DNA from 2 places in the Priestia sp. FSL P4-0332 genome. Region 2 is predicted to be linked to the other one. Evidence: a T-box and tRNA genes for the amino acid it is inferred to sense, from the RefSeq annotation. Region 2 holds a T-box; the other holds one or more tRNA genes.

Region 1 (12,150 bases), 1.6 Mb from region 2:
ATTCTCTTCGTGACAAAGAAAATCAAATAGTTTTACTTGCCTTTCGTATTCATCTCTGACTTTTTCAAAATTATAAAGCCAATCGCTGCTACTTAAAAGGAGCCACTGTCGGTAGATAGCATTCACCACGCTAGGATGTTTAGAATCGATAAAATCTAGCATCGCCTCTGACTTCTGTACGGTTGAAATAAACAATTGATTGTTCTCACTAACAAATTCAGCGCTTTTTGTTGCACCGTAGAGTGCAAGAGTTTCGTTTTGATGAAACTCTATATCCCTCGCGTAATCTAAAGGATATTGAAATGTACCGCTTGCTGCTTGTATTCGCTGAAAGCCAAGCGTGTCCTTAGCCTTCAAATCCAAAACAGCGCTCGCTTTATTCATTGTTCCTTCCTCAACTTGTTTTCCTTGCTTAGGATATGGAAACAAGATAATGCCAGCAGGCGACTTTTTTAGTTCATCTGTTGATGACTTCACAAAGGTATAGCGCATTTCATGAGATTTTAGGAGCATATCTACTTGATGAGTATACTCTCCTTGCTGTATAAAAAAACCGACGGGCTTTTTTTCAAAAAACTGTTGAAAAACACGTATTGCTTCTGTAATTTGGAGATTTAATGTTTGTTCGGTTTTAAGGGTGGAAACGAACGCGTTCGTTACGGTAGTAGGAATACATTCCATCATGTCATGCTGAAAGAAATATTTGCAGGCTGAGAACAAGCTCCCGTTCCACTTTTTTAAAAAAGTGAGTGCTCTCTGATGCTGCCGGCTTGAAAACTGGTGTAAATATTGAGCGTAACGAGTGTTAAACTCCTCGTCGTTTAATGCGTTCAAAAACACACAAGACATCACAGCTGTTGCACCTATCAATTTCTTAGACTCAATTTGATCTAAAAAAGGGATGAACTCGTTCGTTACTTGTTCAAACAGCGGATACTCACTCTCTGTTTGAAGTACATGTAGCAACGGACAATGCATATAAGTTAAAAAAATACAGTCATCACTATTCATATTGCTTCTTCACCTGCTCCAAGTCATTTGAATATAAGGAATATGTGCTAAATTCATTTTGAACACCCTGGTGAACTTTTACAGGTTCGTACATCCAGCCTAACGAAGTTACATTCACTTGTTCATGTTGTTCTTTCATCAAATAAACTGGATTCGAACGAAGAAGGGAAAAAAAACTTCCTTCTTTATCTTGAATACCAATATCTATTACATACGTGCGCTCACTTTCCAAGCTGTTCATAAACATGAAGTCTTGCTTAGGAGTAAGACCCTTCATATAATAGCGGTGTGATTCATGGCCGTTAAAATGAAGACCTGTTATATCATACGTACACATAGCTAGATTCAATTCTTCCCACCGTGTCGAAAACATACTTTCTACCATCTCTCGAATATGCTCAGAAAACGACCAGTGAACATAAATACGAGATGAGTCAAGCTGAGTAGCTATACACACATTTAAGTTTTGAATAAGATTAGCAGCCACTGTTTTATCACTTCGTTTCTTAGAATGTTTTTTCTACATATAAATGCCGTATAAACTTATTAACATCTTACCATTCAGAAAAAGTTGCCACAATAAACGCAATTTGTCGATTTGTGTTAAAAATTCAGGTTAACATAGTAATTATAATTTACTAACAAAAAAACCTCTTCGCTTATTAGAAGAGGTTTTTCTACTATTCGTTTAAGTCGTAGCGTTTGCCTTTTACAAGGTAAAATACGCTTTCTGCTACGTTAGTGGTATGATCAGCCATACGCTCTAAATAGCGGGCTACAAATAAAAGCTGCGTAATTTGGTTCATAGCCTCCTGCTTTTCTTTAGCAAGACTTAAAAGTTCTTTGATTGTTATTCCGTAAAGTTCATCCACTTGATCGTCCATTTCCGCTACTTTTTTAGCCAGCACAAGATCTTCCTCGTGATAAGCTTTTAACGAAAGGCTCAACATTTCAATCGAAATATCGTGCATTTTCTTTACGTGTTCTAACGGCTTAATTAATTCTTCGTTTCCAATTCGTATAGCTGATTTTGCTACGTTAACCGCAAAATCTGCCATACGCTCAACATCCGAAGCAATTTTAATTGCCACAATGATACGTCTTAAATCGATAGCCACCGGCTGCTGCTTTGCGATCAGTAAGATAGCTAGGTCATTAATTTCTTCTTCTAAGTCATCCACGTATGAATCGCCGTCGATAATTTCTAGCGCCAGCTCAACGTTGCTTGTTTGCAACGCTTCAATTGATTTTGATAGCGCCTCATGCGTTAAGCGCCCTATTTCTAATAATTTTTCACGTAATATCTTTAAATCACCATGAAACTTTTCGCGTACAACCACTCATCCCATCTCCTTGTATGTCTTAACCGAAACGACCTGTAATATAATCTTCTGTGCGTTTATCAGATGGCATTGAGAAGATTTTATCTGTTTCTGCGTACTCTACCACTTCTCCATTTAAGAAAAATGCTGTTTTATCTGAAATACGTGCCGCTTGCTGCATATTGTGGGTAACAATAATAATGCTGAAGTCTTTCTTTAATTCTTGTACTAACTCTTCTACTTTTAATGTTGAAATTGGATCGAGCGCAGAAGTAGGCTCATCCATTAAAATAACGTCAGGTTCAATTGCCAAGCAGCGCGCAATACAGATACGCTGCTGTTGTCCACCTGACAACCCATTTGCATTTTGATTCAAACGATCTTTAACTTCGTCCCAAATAGCTGCTCCTCGTAAACTTTTTTCAACAATTTCATCTAGTTTTTTCTTGTTGCGAACGCCATGAATTCTTGGACCGTACGCAATATTATCATAAATAGATTTCGGGAACGGATTTGGCTTTTGGAAAACCATTCCTACTTGCGTGCGCAGCTCTTCCACGTGGTACGATTTATCAAAAATATTTTTCCCTCTATACTCAATCTCACCTGATGTACGGACAATTGGAGTCATTTCTACCATACGATTTAACGTTTTAATATATGTTGATTTTCCGCAGCCTGATGGACCGATGATCGCGGTAACTTCGTTAGCATGAATGTCTAAATCAATATTTTTCAAGGCATGTGTGTTGCCATACCATAAATTCAAACCTTTTGTTTTATATACAATTTCTTTTGTTTGCGGAGTATTTACTTTTTCTTTGTTAGTCAATTCCATTGTTATTGCCATTGGATAATCCTCCTTCATCGTCTTTAACCGTTTTGAGCACAATAAAAGTCTCTCTATGTCTATTTAATATCTATTGTTTACTATCAGTGTAAATAAATACGAGAAGCCGAAACGCTTCCCCTTATTTTGATCATTTCTATTAATCCTTACACTTACAGAATAATAGCCGACTATTAATTGTGTTTTAACTCAATGTAAAGCTTTTGTAAACGAAGGTCTATCTGCGTGTTTTTTAGGTAAAAAACTAGTTCTTACGACCCTTAAATTCAATAAAAAACCATATATGTAAAGATTTTTAACAAAAAAAGAAGAGGTAGAGACATAACTAAATCAACTCAATCTAAAGATGGATAAATTAGATAAATAAGCCAGTATGAATTACTTCCGACACCACTGTTGATTTTCGTGCAAGACTTCGCTTTCCACGAACGGCCGGTGAGTCTCCTCGTCGCTTCGCTTTTCCTGCAGGAGTCTTCACCTTGCCCTCCAATCAACCGCTAAAAGCACCTACATACACGAAATCTACGTTCACCCTACAAATAAAAAATCTGAACAAAGTTGATTCTTAACCAACTTTGTTCGGATCTTAACTTCAATTAATATGTTTTTGTTCCAGCCTCTTTAATTGGCGTCGTTTGCAATGACAGCCTGTTGATTCTCTTCTTGGTCTTTTACTTCTTGTTCACCTTTTTTCTTTAAATCAAAATACGTATCGAGCGCAGAACGAGCAAGCTCTTTTGTAATGGTATTTGGTGCACTTGGCACAAATGCCGATGGTACCACCACAGCTACTGCAATTTCAGGATTATTTGCCGGAGCAAAGGCCACAAAGTTTGAATTATTAACTTTAATAGGGTCCCCTCCGCTTGGGTTTTTCTCATAGGCTTGTGCCGTTCCTGATTTACCAGCAGGATTATAGTTCGCTGTATGGAAAGCTGCATACCCTGTACCGCCTTGTTCTTGCGTAACGCGCTTAAAGCCACTTTGAACATCTTTAATGTATTCTTCTTTCATCGTGATACGATTTAACACATCAGGCTCAAATGAATGCTGCGTACCGCCAATTTCATCGGTTTTAATCGTTGGTTTTCGGATTTCTTTTACTAGCTGCGGCTTAATGCGATACCCTCCATTAGCTATTGCAGAAGTATATTGAACAAGCTGCAGCGGCGTGTACGTATCATACTGACCAATTCCTAAATCAAGCGCCGTACCTGGAACATCGCTTCCACCTTGGACACCTGTTGATTCGTTATCAAGGTCTATGCCTGTTGATACGCCTAAGCCGAACTGACTGTAGTAAGAACGCAGTTCGCTGAATGTATCAGGTTTAATCGGTAAAGTCATGTTTTTATGATACTGTAACCCAGCCATAGCCATTACCGTTTTAAACATAAATACGTTGGATGAATATTTTAACGCAGATGAATACGTTAAGGGTCCTAGCCCTTCAGCCTCAGCTGATTTTTTAACCGGTGTTCCTTTAATTTTTAACGGTTCATCAACGAACACTGTGTTTGGCTTAATAGCTCCTGAATCTAAGCCGGCTAAAACCGTTGCTCCTTTTACAACAGAGCCCATTGTATAAGATGTTGAAATATTTCCCAATGAAAAATCTTCTATTTTAGGCGCTCCAGTCTTCTTATCAATGGTGTATTTTTTACCTGCCATTGTTAAAATTTCTCCTGTGTGAGGATCCATCATAATAACAAAAGCACGGTCTAAAAATTGCGTTCCTTTCATTTGCTTTTTAGCTAAAAGCTGGTCCGTAATTTGTTTTTCTACTGCTTTTTGAAGCTCCATATCAATAGTTAAAACCAAATCACTGCCGCGTTCACCTTTAGACACTTGAATTGTATCAAGGAGATTTCCTTTTTTATCTGTTACATATTGAACTTTTTCTTTTTGACCGCTGAGCTGGGCTTCGTATTGCTTCTCTAAATAGCTCGTCCCAACTTGGTCATTTCGGCTATAGCCTCTTGACAAGTAATACTGTACTTTATCTTTGGGCAGTCCTTCGTTGGCAGATGATACATTTCCAAGCAAAGTACGGAGAGTACTGTTTTCTGGGTATGAGCGATCCCAATACGTTGTTGTATCAACACCTGGAAGTTCATCTAAGTGCTCACTTACAACGGCATACTCTTCATTTGTCACACCGCTCTTAACAATTTGCGGGGTGTTAGAGTAACCTGCCTCCATTTGGCGCTTAATAGCGAGAACTTCTAAATCACTCTTTAGACTTTCTAAATCTTTTTTAGAGATGCGGTCTAACTGATGTTGATACAGTTCGTCATCAGTCATTTCACCATCTTGAACTTTTTTGCGATCAGCTTGCGTAATTTTCTGTTCCGCTTCTTTAGGGTGAAGCATAATCCAATAATCCTTCATATCGCGTTCTGTAATTTTTACCACATTTTTAGCATCTTTATTCTTTTTATTTTCTGGAATATCAATCACATTTGTGGTGTAAGGAACATCGATCATAGTGGCTAACTTTTTAGCGATGCGCAGCCTTTCTTCAGCTGTATTTCCTTGAAAACGAGTATATGTAATCGTATTTAAAGAGGTATTATCTACAATTACGCGGTTATAACGATCGTACATTTTCCCTCGAGGAACAGGCGTACTGACCGTAACGTCCTGTGTTTTTTCGACTTCTCGTTCGTAATTCTCACCGTACACAATTTGAACAAGTCCCAACCGCAAAATTAATACGGAAAATAGGGCAAATACGGTCAAGAAAAGTAAGTTCACACGAAAAGGCACGTGACTTTTTCTTCTTTTTTTCTTTTTCATACCAACACCTACACTTTATAAAACATATATACCATAACACCATAAAATCAGACATTTAGCAAATAAATAGACACCTGGCAGGTGCCTATTTACACAACGTATTTATTCTAAAAGAAAAGCGAAGCATTTTCCATAGTACAAATGAAGGAGCTGACAACACTCTAAGCTGGAGACTCTCCGTCTCCTTCATTTAATACCGGAGGAGTAACAGTCGTTTCTTTTTTGTGCAGAGGCTGTGAGATATGTCTCACACAAAAATAAATGATCGTATGCCCTGCTCCAACAATAGCTAATAAAATGGGAATACTTTTTGCTTCATCAAAAATTAGTACAGCTATTAAAAATAAAGATATGGAAACGACGCGCCCGATATTCAGAAATACTTCTCTGACAACAATGTATTCAATTCTTTTTGAAACAACGTCTTTTGCTCGTCCAATCACATCGTACGTTAGAGAAATGAATGGAACCAACAAAATAGGATAGGCAATGGCAATACAAACAGCATATATAATTAACTTTGGATACGATAAGTTAAAGATAAGCAAAAAGACTGCTCCATAGAGAAGGAGGCCTCCTGTGAAGATAAACCGAAGGCGATTTTTTTGCTTAATAAACCTTGAGGCAACATAGTATCCTACAAACGCAACCGCTGAATTCACCAGTCCATATGTTCCTAAAGCTAATTCACTTCCCGTCGTAATAAATACCATGACGGATACAACAAAAATGAACGTACCTTCACGCAACCCTTGAAAGAAATGAGCCTGCAATATTCGATTCCAGTCTTTATTGACTTTTCGTTCAGCCCATACTTCTTTAAATTTGTATACTCCTTCCGCTGCGCGTCTTGTAATAAAAAAACTAAGCACAACGGCACCGATAAACAATAGCAGCGATACACCAAACACAATTTTATACCCAAGTGATTCATACAAAGCGGAAATAACAAAGCCCGCTCCTAAAGGACCAATCATCCCTGCAAAAGAGTTTAAGATCCCTAAAAATCCGTTGAAAAAGTCTCTTGTATCAGGTTCTGTAATTTCAAAAGTTAGCACATTAAAAGCTAGCCAATAAAAGCCGTATCCTATACCCAGCAGTCCACCAAGCAATACTAAATACTCGGCTGCGTTAGCTCCACTGACTAATACAGCGATATAAAAAACAGCTAAAAAAGATACACCTAACCTTAAAACCACAACCCGGTCAATTCGTTTGGCCCATTTACCTGCTAAAATAAACGTAAGCGGCTGAAGCACCACTACCGCTAAATTATAAATAGCGAGATCCGAAAATTCGCCTGATTGTTTCCACAGATAAATGTTAACAAACGAATTGGAAATTGAAATAGCCAAGGCATAAAGACCGCCTATAATTAAAAGCAAAAGTAAATCTTTACTAACTTCTACATCTCCAACTACTTTTTTTAATAAAGGCATATCAAAAAACTCCTTTTCTCTTCTACACCTAGTGTGTGAAAAAGAAAAGGAGATATGTAAAAGAATTGGAAAACAAAAAAGCCAGTAAAGGTAATAATTACTTTACTGGCTCTTAAATACGTCTTCAGCTTATTTTGCAGCGTCGTAACGCTTAGCAACTTCGTCCCATTTTACAACATTAAAGAATGCTGAAATGTAATCTGGACGGCGGTTTTGGTAATTTAAGTAGTAAGCGTGCTCCCAAACGTCTAGACCAAGAATTGGCGTTTTGCCTTCCATTAATGGGCTATCTTGGTTTGGTGTGCTTGTTACTTCTAATTCGCCGTTGTTTACAACTAACCAAGCCCAGCCAGAACCGAAGCGAGTTTTAGCTGCATTTGCAAATTCTTCTTTGAATTGATCAAAGCTGCCGAATTTGCTAGCGATAGCGTCTGCTAATTCACCAGTTGGAGCACCGCCGCCGTTAGGGCAAAGGATTGTCCAAAATAATGAGTGGTTCGCATGACCGCCACCGTTATTGCGTACTGCTGTACGGATATCTTCAGGAACAGCATCTAAGTTTGAAATTAACTCTTCAATACTTTTGCTTTCTAAATCCGCTTTGCCTTCAACAGCAGCGTTTAGATTTGTAACATATGTGTTGTGATGTTTTGTGTGGTGAATATTCATTGTTTCTTTGTCGATATGTGGTTCCAGTGCATCGTATGCATAAGGTAGTTCTGGTAATTTGTAAGCCATGAATAATTCCTCCTTCAAAATATGTAAGCATTTTGGCGCAAAAGCACCATATACGTTTAGATTAGCAAATTTACCCTACTGTTTCAAATAAAAAGTTCCTAATCCATGATTTATATTTACCTAATTCCCATTCGCTATTCTTTTAAACATAAAAAAAGCTTCTTTTTCTCAAAAGAAGCTTTGAATAGACAATAGTATGGCGGAGGAAGAGGGATTCGAACCCCCGCGGGCTTTAACACCCCTGTCGGTTTTCAAGACCGATCCCTTCAGCCGGACTTGGGTATTCCTCCAACCCTATAAATGGTGGACCCTGCAGGACTCGAACCTGCGACCGGACGGTTATGAGCCGTCTGCTCTAACCAGCTGAGCTAAGGGTCCACATGGCTCCACAGGTAGGACTCGAACCTACGACCGATCGGTTAACAGCCGATAGCTCTACCACTGAGCTACTGTGGAACAATATGAATTATGTATGTCACAAACGCAAATTGGAAAATAGCGGCGGAGGGGATCGAACCCCCGACCTCACGGGTATGAACCGTACGCTCTAGCCAGCTGAGCTACACCGCCATGGCTCCACAGGTAGGACTCGAACCTACGACCGATCGGTTAACAGCCGATAGCTCTACCACTGAGCTACTGTGGAACAATATAACATTTACTAGCGACATTAAAAATTTAACATGTTTCTAGCCTAAAGTCAATATATTATTTTAAAACAGCGTATAAAAAATAGGCAATCATCAGCAGTTGAATAAATCCTTTTGAAATAGCGCCACTAAAAAAGCCAATAACCGAACCTACTCCAATTTTTACTGCGTTGCTAATTGTGGTCCGATGAACAATCAGTTCTCCTACAATCGCTCCGATAAACGGCCCTAAAATAATTCCAAATCCCGGAATGACAAACGGACCCACAAGTAGCCCAACTGTACTTCCCCAAACACCTGCTTTAGTGCCTCCGAATTTTTTCACACCAATAATATTAGCTATATAGTCTGCTAAAAAAAGTGCGACAACTAACAATCCTTGTATCACCCAAAATAACCAGCTATAGGAGCTAAAATCATAAAATAAACCGTATATAACAAATCCTAGAGCTACAAATAGCACGCTTGGGATGATAGGATAAACCAACCCAACAAACGATACAACAAAGCTAATGATAATTAATGCCCAACATAAAATAGCCATGCCCGCACCTATCCTTTTTATTATTACTATTTATCATACAATAATCACTCCTATAAAGAAAGACCTTGCACGACGAGTCCTTCCTTTATTTTACTTTCGAATACCTCTTCAAATAATGATTTTCGAGTGTACCTCTGCAATATTAACAGCACGGTCCTCAAGCTGCCCGTAATATCCTCAAAAACAATGACGGCAAAACCTGTACATATACGCATAAGATGTGCTTGTGACAAAACGCTCCACCGCATCATTGTAATTGGTAACGGTTTCTAAAATCTATTGTAAACCTTAAATTTTCGCTATAAAATAAGGTATAATCAGAATCTTCAATAAGAGGAGGCTTTACAATGAGCATGCTGAAAAAGATGGCATGGAGTTTTACTTCCTTCAAAAAAATAAGGTCGCTTCGCTTTGAGCATACGAATAAAACAATTGGCTTTGTGCTGTTTTTAACATTTATTTCTTTGCTGCCTACATTTTTCTTTATGACTTTGACGATTGTAAACGGCTATCATATCGCTACTACAGATCTTCCGAAATCTGTTCCTTCTTTTTCTATTTCAAACTCACAGCTTACGTCAAGTCAACCTTTCACAAAAAAAGCAAACGGTACCGCTTTTATCTTAAACCCCTCACAGTCTATTGAACGGTTTCATTCCCCTGCTCATGCAATTGGTTTTTTAAAGGATGGAATTTACATCACGACTAATTCACAAACACAAACGTATTCATATGAGTTGCTAAACTGGCATCATAAAGATAAAAATGAACTGCTAAACTTGCTTCACGAACAAAAATTTTCTTTATACATACTTGTCCCTATCGCTATGCTTTTACTGTACGTATTAACATCTGGACTAAACTTCCTTTCTATTACCTGCCTTGCTTATCTTGGAAAACTGATTGGACTCATTACTAAAAAGCAGCTTCCTTTCAAGCAGCTATGGGCACTGAGCGCTTATAGTACGGTAGCCTTCACGCTGCTTTATACGCTTTTTGAAGCTTTTTCTTTGTCTCTAGCACTACATAGCTCTCTTTACTGGATAGGAACATTCTTCATTTACTTGTTGCTCGTCACAAGGGTTCCTATAAGAAAAAAGGTAAAACCTAATAAAGATGCTGGGACAAACATATTTTAGTTGAAGGAAAATCCAAACGAGGAATCTAGATTCTTGATAGAGAATCCAACTCGTTCGGATTTTTTTATTGATATGGTGAACGCAGGTTTCATGTATGCGGCTGCTTCTAGGTGGTGATTGGAGTGATTTAGTTAAGTCTCAGCCTCTTTATTTCGGTACAACTTTTCTTCTTCCCATTGCAGAAGAAAGAATTTTCAACTGATACAAAACCCACAAACCTCCTGCTGTGAGCAGAATAAAGCTATAAACAAACATCAGCCTTTCAGCATGCATCCACACTTCAAAAACAACAGGTCCCAACGCTACTCCTAAAAATCTCACCGTTCCATAAATGGATACAATAAACCCTCTTTCTTCGTCTGAAGCCGCTGAAGTAATCATCATATTAATACACGGAAGAACAAATCCTAAGCCGCCAAAGGCGACTGTCAAACAAAACATCAGCACAGGAAGCGTATAAATAATCGTTAATACTCCAAACATTAGGAATAAAAGAGTTATCCCTACTATCATTAATTTTTTCATGAGCTCTAGATCTGTTTTGATGCGTTGACCGGTCCAGTAAGAAACGAGCGTCATCGCACCAAGAGGAAATAAAAAAGCGGTTCCTTTAAAAAAACCGTCTATATGATACGTTTCCTCTATTAGAAAAGATAAGTAATATAAAATGCCAAATAATAAAAACAACCCTAATCCCCCGACAAAGAATAAAGGAAAAAGCGATTTTCTTTTATCATAGACAATCCCAATAGCTTTCTTTAAATATTCTTGAACAGATACTGAATCCGAACCTGTTTTCCCTTCTCTCACATACATCACTATACCTACTAAAGCAGCACCTGCAGCTAAAGGATAGACAAAAAACGCGGCATACCATACGACGAGTGCTGCCGATGCTCCAATTATCGGTGCAACCACTTTTCCAACTCCGTTATACACTTCTAAAATCCCGAGGACTTTTGCTCTTTTTTCCCCTGTAAATACATCTCCAGTTAATGCCATTGCCAACGTTGTAGTACCTGCAGCTCCAATCCCTTGAATGACTCTGCCTGCCATCAACACAGCAAAGCTTCCAGAAGAGAATGAAGCACTACTAGCAGCGATGATACTACCTATTATCATCATGACGAGTGAATATATGATTAACTTTTTACGCCCATACCGGTCTGATAAAATCCCTACAGCAGGGATACACAATGCGGCTGGAATCGAAAATGCACTCAGTATCAAACTGGTTTGAACTCCGCTTAAATGAAGTGACTTTTGAATGCTTGGCAGCAGAGGAATGAGCATGGAATTTCCCAGCACCATGATTAAAGGCAATAAGCCTAATGAAACAATCATTAATTTTTCTTTCAATTTTCGTTCTCCAATCATATTTAAGTAAGACAAGCATAGGCTTTACACATAAGCAAAAGAATGAAGGAGGAGCATAATGAAAAAGCTATGTGCATTAGCCGCTTTCGCTTTTATCGGATATATTTGTCACTACGACATTAAATACGGGACCATTCCCACTGCTACTGAAGCAGTTCAAGTCAGCAAAGCGCAGCCTGCAGAAACAAAAGCCGCCAGCTCTTCTTCCACCTATACAAAAATAAAAATTAAGCCAGGCGATACAGTTTTGTCCGTCATTGAGGAGCTTACAAAAAAATCGA
Region 2 (12,150 bases):
GAAGGCTATATAGCGTGGAAACATCTAGAAAAGTGTGAAAATACAAATTTTCAACAGTTTGAACAAGAAATAAACGTGATACTTCATAATGATGTAAAAGCTTATTTTAACTCGTTTTGGTTTCTTGAAATGATTGGATGGGTGTCTCAGTATAATATTAACTTATATCCTGTCATTCCCGGTGTAGAACCTGAAGCATTTTGTCAACGTGTAAAGGAGTATATTCTTGAAAAAGAAAACAGTACGTACATTCCGTTAGGTTTTGAAAGCAATGGCATGCTAGTTGTTATGAATAATGAGTCTGGAGAAATTTTCGTAGAAAACGGTGAAGAGAAAAGCTATAAATATTTGTCGTCTAGTTTAAAAGAGCTCATTTCTCAGCTGGATTTTAAGTGAAATAGATATTTTGCACTTTCGCTAATCGTACACAGTCTTCACCATTGGAGTGAATCTAATTGATCATAAAAAATGTATGAACGGCATCTCATAGGAGGTAACAGCAATGGCAGATTTTGCGTTTATTAATAATGGGAAAAATAACATTTATCATGTATCTGAGCAGGAGATTTTACAAGCAGAAGAAAGAATGGGTATTCGTTTTCCTAACGATTTACGGCAGTTATATTTAGACGTTGGGTATGGATTTATTAAGGAGCCAAGTAATACGGCAATCAATAGAATTATGGGACCCAAAACGATAGCAGATGCTAAACTACGAGAAGGAATGTTTGAATTCGATTTCGATTTAGAAGAACTTGACGAAGAAGATAAACTTATTTTCTTTGAAGTGAACGAAGGAGTATACATATCGTTAGACTTAACACTATCTCATAATCCAGTCTTTTATTTGGACACGCCAATCGCAGACTCATTAGAAGATTTTTTTAAGAAATTTATAAACGATAATGAGTATTACATTGATTTAATTAAAGAGTAGAAAAAACGGTAGCTGCTACAAATAAACAGGCTATGTAATTTAAAAGCTAAGCTAGGAGAGCGATTAGAATGACAAGGATTAATGATGAATCATTTGGAAAGCTTGAATATAAAAACAACTTTTGGCGAGGGAAAACTACGATTAAAATGTTTGGTGTAGAAAAAGAAATCCTTTTAAGTGTTGATGCATACGAAAACACTGATTTTTCACATGTACAAAAAGAAGCATTTCTTAACTTTATTCAAAATATGGAAAACATAATGAATAAGGCAGAAAAGCATATATACGATTACTATATGGAGAACTATGAAGAGTATAGAGAGATGATAGCTAATAAATCAGAAGCAGATCAGGTTGTTCCAAACATTCATTCCGTCTTAGATTTAAAAAAATTAGTGGAGCCCACTGAATTAATCGTAAGAAGAGTAAGGAAGAATGGAAAAAGAAGATTGGGTTTACTTTGCGATGTTTCTTGGGATATTGAAAATGGAATAGGAATTAAAATGGAAGATGAAGGTGTAGAAGAAGTGGGGTATCAGGATATTGTGTTGTAACGAATCTACTAGACGTTAAAGCTAACCTAATAGATAGATAAACACAGGGGGCTGTTGAATTGGACCGATTTGCAAGTGTGAATAGGAGGCTTAAAATGAGTGTAAAAGCGGCCATGACGGATTATTTTGAGAAACTGCTAGATTATTGGAATGAAAACTATAACACATTTCCAAAGGCACCGTGGGATGAAGAGATACATCCACTGCTATATGTAAGTGAGCCTGATGAAGAAGAGTATGTTTTTTGGAAACCAGTAGAAAAAAAGGCTGTTGAAAACTTTAGTATGATCGAAGCTGAAATTAAAATGCCTTTGCATCATTCAATTAAAGAGTATTTTAACAGTTATTTATTTTTAAGCTTAGAAGGTCTTTATCATTCGAAATATATATGCCTTGAGCCTGTTGAACCGGGTAAGGATGTACGAAGTTATTTTAAACATCTTACGCATTATGATGAAAGTCAAGGAAAGGAATTTAGATACATACAGATAGGTTTTATTTCTCCGGACGAAATGGCCATTAACATAGATAATAAGACTGGAAAAGTTTATATAGAAGATTATGAAACAAACGAATTAACATTATTGGAGCATTCACTTGAGGAATTAATAAGAAAAATAAAGCTGAAGAAATCATAATTTATCCAGAAGATGAGGAAAGGAATAGTAAATGTGAAACAAGCAATGGAAATTATGAAAGAAAATCATTTGAAAGGATTAGTAGAAATCTCTCGGGATTGATTAGGGATTTATAATACAAGGCTTCATTCGGAAAAAAGAAAGAATCACAATTTGGAAAGGCGGCTCCATAAGTAATGAATAATGGTGGTAAGTTTAATACTCTAGTAGAAGAGGTCATTGAGCTATCAAAAAATTATGGCCAGGTTTCTCTAGAAAAAGAAGATGTAGATAAAATACAAGTAATATACGATTGTGATAAGGCTGAATATCTTGCATATGAAGAAGTATATGGTGAAGAAGAAGACAGTTGGAAAGACATTAGAGAATTAAAAATGAGTGACGTATGGGAGCGATATTATGATTTAACGGATGCTGAAAAACCTCGTGAGTTAGAAGAAATAGTAGAAGTTATAGCTGAAAACTTACGACAGAGCCTAGAAGATTATGATGCCTTTTTTGAAGACATCGTAGCAGATTTAAACAATTGTGCAATTAGTAGAGCGGTTAATGGTACTAAAAATAACTTCTTTGAAAGCATATTTAAATTACATAGATCCGGGTATTTGCCTTGTGGATGGTGTGGGGATTATCCAGATGGTGGAATTATTGCATATAGAGGGTGACTTCAATAGCATCATGGAAGAATTAGAGGATGTTAGTGATGCTTTTGCTTTGTCTGATGAGGATTAAGTTAAGCAATGTGTAATGAGTGTACGTATGTGTAAGTTCTAAAGGAGAGGAAATAATGAGGTACGACTTTGTTGCGAATCAAAAAGATAATCAATTTTACCCCGTATGTGAAAGTGATATTAAAGAAGTAGAAGGAACGTTGGGCTTAAAGTTTCCTTTTGAGTTAAGGAAGTTTCTTTTAGAGGTGGGTTATGGTTTTCTTCAGGAGTCTGAATATAATATAAACCGCATTATGGGCCCTTCTTCAATCAGAGACGCTAGATTAAAAGTGAATGATTTTGAATTATACCCTGATATCGAACTTTACGAAGATTTAGAAGAGGGTAAATTACTATTTTTTGAAGCCAATGAAAGTGCGCTGCTGCTGATAGAAATAAGTGAAGAGCAGAACAATGCGATTTATTATGATGACTTAAAGATTGCCGATTCTTTAGAAGAGTTTTTGAAGAAGGTGATGGAGGATGATGGGTATTATGTTGAATAAGGGTAATAAAATACATACTGAGCCATAAAAGCTTTATGCATATTAAAATGATACATAAAATAAAAAATGTAACAAAATGGATGATGTTGGATAGTTGTTAATTTTCTTTCATCTGAGTTATTGAATAAAATTCGATATTATAACATTAAAAGCTAAAAAAATAGAAAGTAAAAGTAAGGGGAAAATAAATGTATTTATATCAATTAAATAATAAAGATAAACTAAGAGAAATAAGTGAAAATTCATTTAAGAAAGAAAAAGAAATACAACAGATATGTGAAAAAAATTTAAAAGAAATCTTAGGTCTGAGATTTATTAGCTCTGAGTTTAATATTAGTAATTTTCGTATAGACACATTAGCTTATGATGAGCAAACTAATTCTTTTGTCATTATTGAATATAAAAATACTAAGAGTTTTAGTGTTATTGATCAAGGTTATGCGTATCTCTCTTTAATGTTAAATAATAAAGCTGATTTTATTCTTGAATATAATGAAAATAATGAGAAGAATTTAAAGCGTAGTGATGTAGACTGGTCACAATCTAAGATTATTTTTATTTCTCCGAGATTCACCACTTATCAAAAGCAGTCAATAAATTTTAAAGACCTGCCTATTGAATTATGGGAAATTAAACGGTATGAAAATGATATACTCCATTTTGACCATATTAAACCTGCACAAGTCTCGGAGTCTATTAATACAATTTCGAAGCAAAGTGAAACTATTGAAAAGGTGAGTAAAGAAATTAGAGTTTTTACTGAAGAGGACCATCTCGCTAACAGGCCCTATGATATTGTTGAATTATATCAGTTGTTAAAAGAATCTATCTTAAATGTCGGTGATAATATTTCAATAAAACCAACAAAGCTCTATATAGCTTTTACTAAGGACCAGCGAAACATTGCTGATATTCATCTTTTAAAAAAAGGATTAAAGCTCTGGATTAATTTAAAAAGTGATGAGCTGAATGATCCTGCAGGTGTTGCTAGAAATGTGGAAAATATAGGTCATTGGGGAAATGGTGACTATGAAATACAAATTACTGAGGAAGAAAATATTGAATACATAATGACTTTGGTAAAGCAGTCATATGAAAAGAATAAATAAAAGCCAAAAGGGCCTATATCTAACGATCCGAGTGATGATCAACAGTCTAACATGTCTTGTTCGGGTCAAATCAAAGGCAATAAAAACTCGAAAATTTACCACGTACCTGGCGGAGCTTATTATGATAGAACTCAAGATAATATTGTTTGGTTCTGTTCAGAAGCGGATGCACAGGCAGCTGGGTATAGAAAATCTCAACGATAAAAAATGTATGCAACCTTTAAAAGCTCTCCTATATGTTTGTTGGAGAGCTTTTTTCTTTGTGAGAGATTATCTAACGTATGTATTAAAGACACAGAACGAGTAAGTTTTGAAAACAGAAAAGGTATGAAAAAAGAATTCTTTGAACAAAACAACTTGGATAAGAAAGTGTTATGTGTCGTTTTATAAATGCCCCTGTAAATAAAATCCCCCTTGATCATCCAATGGTGTCATATAATAGAATAAGCTATTATACTTACATTTATTAATACTTTTTCAAAAACGGTCTTAGCTCTAAGGTTTTTAAATAGTTTTATAGATGGGAGTTAAAGCAAGCTTATGAACAGAGAAGAGTTACTTCAAAAAATAAAGAACTTAAACATTTGGAAAAAAAGAGATCAAAGAGCTCCGCACAAACCATTGTTAATACTGTATGCCCTAGGTCAGCTGCAGGCCAAGCAACGAATGCACCTGCCATACAGCGAGGTGAAAATCCCTTTAAAAGAGCTGCTTATGGAGTTTGGACCTTCTCGCAGTTCCTACCATCCGGAGCATCCTTTTGTTCGTTTGACAGGAGATGGAATATGGGAGCTAAGTGAAGATATTGATAAGCGTAGCTTTACCGATAAATATTTGCTGAGTACAAATATAATGGGCGGTTTTAGACAGGATGTTTATAACCTTTTTGATAATGATCCTACGCTTCTTCAAGACGCAGCACAATTTTTATTAAATGAGCATTTTCCGGATACAATTCATGAAGATATATTAAGAGCGGTAGGGCTGGAGTTTGAAACACAATTAAAGAGAAGAAGAGATCCAAAGTTTCGAGAGAAAATTCTTCAAGCTTACGGATATAGCTGCGCTGTTTGTGGGTTTAACGTTCGTCTTGGTCATAATTTAGTTGGCGTGGAGGCTGCTCATATTAAGTGGCATCAAGCGGGAGGGCCAGATATTGAAAGTAACGGAATCGCGTTATGTTCAATGCATCATAAATTATTTGATAGAGGAGTTTTTACTTTTTCCGATCATAATGAGCTGTTAGTGGCAACTCAAGCGCACGGGACGAATGGATTTGAAGAATGGCTTATGAAGTTTCACGGGCAAAAGCTTAGAGGTCCTATTCATCCGGCGTATCAACCGAGCGAAGATTTTCTTGGGTGGCATGTTAGAGAAGTATTTAGGGGACCTGCTAGATATCAAGCAGGTGATATAAATTAATTTTTGTGAATGACAGATTGCTGCGTCTATAATTAGGAAGTGATTTACATATTGTAATGTCAGTTAAAATACGCTCAAGAAGATATAAACGGAGGAAGAAAGATGCTACGAAAAAGCGGCGCGAAACGAATACAGGCTTGGTTTTACGATGATGATCCAAACGGGATTAAAGTATCTGAGGTGCCGAATACAACAATACAGGCTGTATTCATTCCCAGAAATAGTTTGAAAGATTTAAAGGGTGAAAGCGAAGTAGAAAAGCCCGGCATTTATTTTTTATTTGGAGAAGATAAAGAGGCATATATTGGAGAGGCAGAAGTGGGATATGAACGTTTAAGACAGCATGCTAGTCCATCAACAGGTAAAAGTTTTTGGGATGTGGCCGTGTTAATTGTGTCTAATGCCTCTCAAGATCAATTAGATAAAGTTGATGTAAAATACTTAGAACATATTTCTTATCTAGCAGCCATGCGCTCTGGTACATATGATATTAATCAAACCGTTCCGACAAAGCCGTTTGTACGTGAGTTTAGACGAGATGACCTGACAGATATTTTTAATGTTATTAAAGTTTTACTTGGTGGATTAGGCTTTTCAATTTTTGCGGATGCTTCAAATGGAATAGAATATGAAAGCGGAGCTGTACAGTCTGGTAACATACCAAAAATTGAAACAGAGCAACCGATAGAAAAGGTTATTCAAGTTGAGACACATTTGTCAAAAGATATAAAGTCAGTAATAGTAGAGGACGTTCTATATTGTAAACGCCGAGATGCGTATGCGACGGGGAAATATGTTAGCGATGGATTTCTTGTCTATAAAGGAGCTTTGCTTGCGAGCGAACAGCAGCTAGAAGGAGCTAAACTTAAAAGGCAGCAAGACCATATTAATACTTTCTTAGCAAACGGTGTATTAGAAATAAAAGATGGTAGATACGTGCTGGTACAAGATCAAATTTTTTCTTCTATCTCAGCTGCGGCAGTGTTTGTGACACAGCGAAGAAGCAGTGGAACTTCTGAATGGAAAGATAAGAACGGGATAACAGCGCGTAATAAAATCGATCAAATGTTAAGTGCAGAAACAAAATAACCTAGATCTAAACCTTTTGATCTCAATAAGTATTTCAAAACATTGACATTCCCTTCCAAAACGCATACAATAGCTACTAATAAAAGCACACAAATTCGTTGAAGAGAATCAGTACGCTGCAAGTTTGTTCCACAGAGAGCCGGTGATAGCTGAAAGCCGGTGTTCAAGCTGCAGGGGAATATCCTCTCTGAGAAGTCAAACTGAACGATAAGTAAGTTTGAACGGTAGTCTACCGTTAAAAAGAACGCGTATGATTGTACGTTGCTGAGTGCTATTGATGAACGGATCAATAGAAGCCAGGGTGGTACCGCGGTTTAAAACCCGTCCCTAGTCATAGGGACGGGTTTCTTTGTGTGCTTTTAACTTTAAAAGGAGTGGTATCACATGAAAGAAGTGAATGTAAGGGAGTCTTCGCAAGAGCGCGAACAGCGTATCCAGCAGCAGTGGCAAAAAGGAAATGTGTTTCAGCAGTCGGTTCAAAACCGAGAAGGGCATCCTTCGTTTGTATTTTATGAAGGGCCCCCGACAGCCAACGGTTTGCCTCACGTTGGGCACGCGCTAGGCCGGACGATTAAAGACGTGGTGGCTCGTTATAAGACGATGACGGGGCATCAAGTGATTCGAAAAGCAGGCTGGGATACGCACGGACTGCCGGTAGAGCTCGGTGTAGAGAAGCAGCTCGGGATATCTGGGAAGCATGACATTGAAAAATACGGCGTAGAAGCTTTTATCAACAAATGTAAGGAAAGTGTGTTTGTGTATGAAAAGCAGTGGCGCACGTTCACGGAGCAGCTTGGCTATTGGGTTGATATGGAAGACCCTTACATCACCTTGGAGAATTCATACATTGAAAGCGTATGGAACGTGCTTGGTACGATTCATGACAAAGGACTTCTTTATAAAGGTCACCGCGTATCACCCTACTGCCCGAGCTGTCAAACGTCGCTGAGTTCGCATGAAGTAGCGCAAGGGTATAAAGATGTAAAAGATTTAACGGTAACGGTGAAATTTAAAGTGAAAAACCGCGATGATGAATATTTTTTAGGCTGGACGACAACACCTTGGACGCTGCCGTCAAACGTGGCGCTTGCGGTGCATGAAGAGATGAACTACGTTCGCGCTGAGCAAGGCGGCAGCGTGTATATAGTGGCAGAAGCGCTCGCAGACAAAGTGTTAAAAGGAGAGTATACGGTTTTATCTCAACATAAAGGAAATGAGTTAAAAGGGATGTCGTATGAGCCGCCGTTTAATTTTGTGAAAGTGGAAAAAGGGCATGAAGTGGTGACGGCTGATTACGTAACGGATCAAAGCGGAACAGGAGTTGTTCATTTAGCACCTGCATACGGTGAAGATGATTACAGAGTGGTAAAAGAAAACGGCTTTTCGTTTGTGAACGTGGTGGATGAAAAAGGACAGTACACGGCTGAAGTGCCGCCGTTTCAAGGACGTTTTGTGAAAGACTGCGACGTTGATATCGTGCGCTATTTAGCGAATCAAGACGTGCTGTATCATAAAGAAAAGCATGAGCACAGCTATCCGTTTTGCTGGAGATGCGACTCGCCGCTTCTTTATTACGCAAATGAAAGCTGGTTTATCCAAACGACGGCGTTAAAGGAACAATTTTTGAAAAACAACGAAAGCGTGACGTGGTACCCGGATCATATCAAGCACGGCCGCTTTGGCAACTTTTTAGAAAATATGGTGGACTGGAACATCAGCAGAAAACGCTACTGGGGAACACCGCTGAACGTATGGGAATGCGGGAAATGTCAGCATCAAGTAGCCCCGAAAAGCATCAAAGAGCTGCAAAATCATGCGTCTCATTCTGTGGATGACAGCATTGAACTTCATAAGCCTTATGTAGATGACGTGCAGCTAACGTGTCCGGTCTGCAGCGGAGAAATGAAGCGAACGCCGGAAGTAATTGACGTTTGGTTTGACAGCGGCTCGATGCCGTTTGCGCAGTATCACTATCCGTTTGAAAACAACGAGCTGTTTCAAAAGCAGTTTCCAGCAGACGTCATCGCAGAAGGAATTGATCAAACGCGGGGCTGGTTTTACAGCTTGATGGCAGTTTCAACGCTGTTTACAGGAAAGGCACCTTATAAGCGCGTTTTGTCTCTTGGGCATGTGTTAGATGAAAACGGTCAAAAGATGTCTAAAAGTAAAGGAAATGCGCTAGATCCTGTTGATCTTATTCATACATTTGGTGCCGATGCGCTTAGATGGGCGCTTTTAGCAGACAGTGCGCCTTGGAATCCGAAGAAATTTTCAGAGCGCGTTGTGCAAGAAGCGAAGTCAAAAGTCATCGATACACTCGTGAACGTGTACGGCTTTTACGTGCTGTACGCTAAGCTTGACGGCTATAATCCCGAGCAAACGTATGAATTGAAAAAAACAAAATTGGATGAGTGGATTCTTTCACGTTTGCACAGCACGGTTAAGCGAGCAACAGTACATCTTGAAGATTACGGGTTTACAAGCGCCGCTCGTGAAATCGCGGCATTTATTGAAGAGCTAAGCAACTGGTATGTACGACGTTCTCGCGATCGCTTTTGGTCAAAAGGGATGGACGGAGAAAAAGCAGGGGCTTACGATACGCTTCATGAAGTGTTAGTCACGCTTAGTCAGCTGTTAGCGCCGTTTACGCCGTTTGTTGCGGATGATATTCATGAAAATCTGACAGGAAAAAGCGTTCATTTGGCAGACTATCCTGTGTATGATCAAACCAAAGTGAATGAAAAGCTGGAAAAAGAAATGGCAGCGGTACTGCAAGTAGTTGAACTAGGCCGAAGCATCCGAAATACGCATTCGTTAAAAGTAAAGCAGCCTCTGCAAAGTCTTTCGCTTGTGGTAACGGAAGAAGATGTAGAGTGGGAAGCATACCATGATGTCATCAAAGATGAGCTTAATGTGAAGAACTTTAATGTGGAGCAAGACGACGACAAACTTGTTTCGTACGTGTTAAAACTTGATTTTAAACAGGCTGGACCGAAGTTTGGAAAACGAGTAAATGAGGTCAATCAAGCATTAAAGAACCTTTCAGAAGGTCAAGGAAAAGAGTTTGTTGAACAAGGCAAGCTAAGTGTTACGCTTGGTTCAGGAGAAAGCTTAACGCTTGAAACGGCTGACGTACTCGTTGAAAAAGTTCCGAAAGAAGGTTTTGCGGTTGCATCGAACGGCATGTATACCGCCGTGTTGGATACGGCGTTAACCGAAGAACTTGTGCAGGAAGGGGTCGCTCGCGAAGTAATTCGAGCGGTTCAAGATTATCGTAAAAAGCTGGACTTACCCGTGAATTTACGTATTGATTTGGAGCTTAGTGGAGACGAAGAAGTGAAGGAAGCCGTGGCGAAGTTTGAAACGCTGCTTCAAGAAAATCTTCTGCTGCACAGTCTCAGTGTGAAAGAAACTATCAAAAACGGAGAGACGGTAAAAGTCGGAACAAAGCAAGTTACACTTCGCGTTTTAAATCAGAACTGATAAAAAGCACTTACCTCATAATGGGTAAGTGCTTTTTTACCTTTAATCAAACTGCCCGAGAACGTTCTTAAGACTCGGCCAAACAATTTCAAAAGGAGTCGCTAATACATACTCTTTTCCATTTTCATCTTTAAAGTGCTGAACAAAACGGTATTTTCCTACTTTGTAGTTAGGAGTTGCGATATCTTGTTTGAATGATTTCCCTGGCTTCAGCGTGACGGTTTTATCAGGAAACTCTAATCCGTTTAGCACAACTTTGTACCACTTGCCGTCTTTTAAGTGATCCGCCGTATTTTCGTAAGGAATTGTTAAGGTATGCGTCGAATTGTTTTGAATAACAAAAAAGCCAAACTGCGTTTTATCGTATTTTTTACTGACAGCAGATAGCGTAATGGTTCCTCCGTCCGTGTTGATGGAAGAAGGAATGTTTTTTTCTTGTTTGGTGCCCAGCTCCATTTTTTGACCGTTATAATCGATATAGCCGAAGATACAAAACAAGATAATAAAAATGCCTAGTATTAGTAAAAGGGTTCGTACTATTTTCAAAAGCTTTACACCACCTTTTTATCACTCTTCCATTATACGGAAAATTATCTTTTGGAAATAGTATAAATTTACATTTTTTATATTACCTTTCTGAAAGGACGGATTAGAATGAGACAAGTTATAGCCATGGGCGGCGGAGGCTTTTCAATGGAGCCGGATAACCCGCTGCTGGATCAATACATACTTTCACAAGCTCATACGGATGTACCGAAGATCTGCTTTATCCCTACAGCAAGCGGAGATGCGGATAATTATGTAGAAAGGTTTTATGAAGCGTTTGAGAAGTTAATATGCACACCGTCTCATTTATCGCTGTTTTCTCAAAACTTTATAGATTTAAAAGCATATGTACTGCAGCAAGATATTTTGTATGTAGGCGGCGGTAATACAAGGAATATGCTTCTTTTATGGAAAGAATGGGGACTGGATACGATTTTAAAAGCAGCTTATAAAAAAGGAATTATTTTGGCAGGAATAAGCGCAGGTTCAATTTGCTGGTTTGAAGAAGGCGTCACCGATTCAATGAACAACAAACTGTCTAAAATCGACTGTTTAGGGTTTTTAACGGGAAGCAACTGTCCTCACTATGACGGAGAAAGCAATCGAAGACCTTCGTATCATGAATTAATTGCAAGCGGGGAAATGAAAGAAGGCTATGCTGTAGATGATGGAGTCGCGCTGCATTTTAAAGATGAGAAGCTATCCGCATCAGTTAGCTCAAGACCAACAGCAAAAGCGTATGCTGTTAATCGAAAAGCAAGTAAAGTCATTGAGCATGAACTCCCGGTGACGTATTTAGGTGATGGCAAGCAATAAATGGCCGCTTCCCGTGTTTCTCTGTATAAAATGGAGCTTATTCGTACATACATAAGCAGAGACTCTATATAGGAGGTTACTTCAGTGAGTTATGAACGATACTGGGGAAACATACATGAACAAAGCGATAAGCTGCAGGAGTTATTATCGTCGTATTGGCATCAGTATTCAGATTTTGGAAACTGGCAGTTTTGGGTGGTGCTTGCTTCGCTCGTTCTTCCTCTTGTGTTGTTGTATTTTACCGTAGACCGGACGCGGATTTTTGAGGTGTTTTTCTTCGGTTACACAGTGCATATGCTTTGGGCATATATTGATATTGCACTTGGACGAAGCGGTTATT

The links. A T-box is a leader RNA that pairs with one kind of tRNA and senses whether it is charged. The one in region 2 lies ahead of ileS (isoleucine--tRNA ligase), so its partner is inferred to be a tRNA-Ile.
Region 1: it encodes a tRNA-Ile, which carries the amino acid that the T-box ahead of ileS (isoleucine--tRNA ligase) is inferred to sense. The anticodon was not compared.

The regions. Positions count from the first base shown of each region.
Region 1 covers NZ_JBBOUA010000001.1:4,382,289-4,394,438, forward strand. Annotated here, with positions in the region: gene MKY06_RS22985 (glycosyltransferase) at 1-1,011, opposite strand, end outside; gene MKY06_RS22990 (DUF4912 domain-containing protein) at 1,004-1,498, opposite strand; gene phoU (phosphate signaling complex protein PhoU) at 1,692-2,351, opposite strand; gene pstB (phosphate ABC transporter ATP-binding protein PstB) at 2,374-3,171, opposite strand; gene MKY06_RS23005 (hypothetical protein) at 3,539-3,661, opposite strand; gene MKY06_RS23010 (peptidoglycan D,D-transpeptidase FtsI family protein) at 3,805-5,982, opposite strand; gene MKY06_RS23015 (MFS transporter) at 6,144-7,421, opposite strand; gene sodA (superoxide dismutase SodA) at 7,551-8,159, opposite strand; tRNA gene MKY06_RS23025 (tRNA-Ser) at 8,357-8,449, opposite strand; tRNA gene MKY06_RS23030 (tRNA-Ile) at 8,461-8,537, opposite strand; tRNA gene MKY06_RS23035 (tRNA-Asn) at 8,541-8,615, opposite strand; tRNA gene MKY06_RS23040 (tRNA-Met) at 8,656-8,729, opposite strand; tRNA gene MKY06_RS23045 (tRNA-Asn) at 8,731-8,805, opposite strand; gene MKY06_RS23050 (DUF456 domain-containing protein) at 8,868-9,353, opposite strand; gene MKY06_RS23055 (DUF1189 domain-containing protein) at 9,701-10,492, shown strand; gene MKY06_RS23060 (MFS transporter) at 10,640-11,851, opposite strand; gene MKY06_RS23065 (hypothetical protein) at 11,928-12,150, shown strand, end outside.
Region 2 covers NZ_JBBOUA010000001.1:2,755,914-2,768,063, reverse strand. Annotated here, with positions in the region: gene MKY06_RS14070 (SecY-interacting protein Syd) at 1-396, shown strand, start outside; gene MKY06_RS14065 (SMI1/KNR4 family protein) at 503-937, shown strand; gene MKY06_RS14060 (DUF6985 domain-containing protein) at 1,006-1,491, shown strand; gene MKY06_RS14055 (SecY-interacting protein Syd) at 1,587-2,129, shown strand; gene MKY06_RS14050 (hypothetical protein) at 2,306-2,794, shown strand; gene MKY06_RS14045 (SMI1/KNR4 family protein) at 2,917-3,345, shown strand; gene MKY06_RS14040 (DUF5655 domain-containing protein) at 3,534-4,454, shown strand; partial or broken gene MKY06_RS14035 (sunset domain-containing protein) at 4,467-4,658, shown strand; gene MKY06_RS14030 (phosphorothioated DNA-binding restriction endonuclease) at 4,995-5,876, shown strand; gene MKY06_RS14025 (GIY-YIG nuclease family protein) at 5,979-6,965, shown strand; T-box leader at 7,055-7,297, shown strand; gene ileS (isoleucine--tRNA ligase) at 7,350-10,448, shown strand; gene MKY06_RS14015 (immunoglobulin-like domain-containing protein) at 10,491-10,994, opposite strand; gene MKY06_RS14010 (Type 1 glutamine amidotransferase-like domain-containing protein) at 11,103-11,810, shown strand; gene MKY06_RS14005 (hypothetical protein) at 11,895-12,150, shown strand, end outside.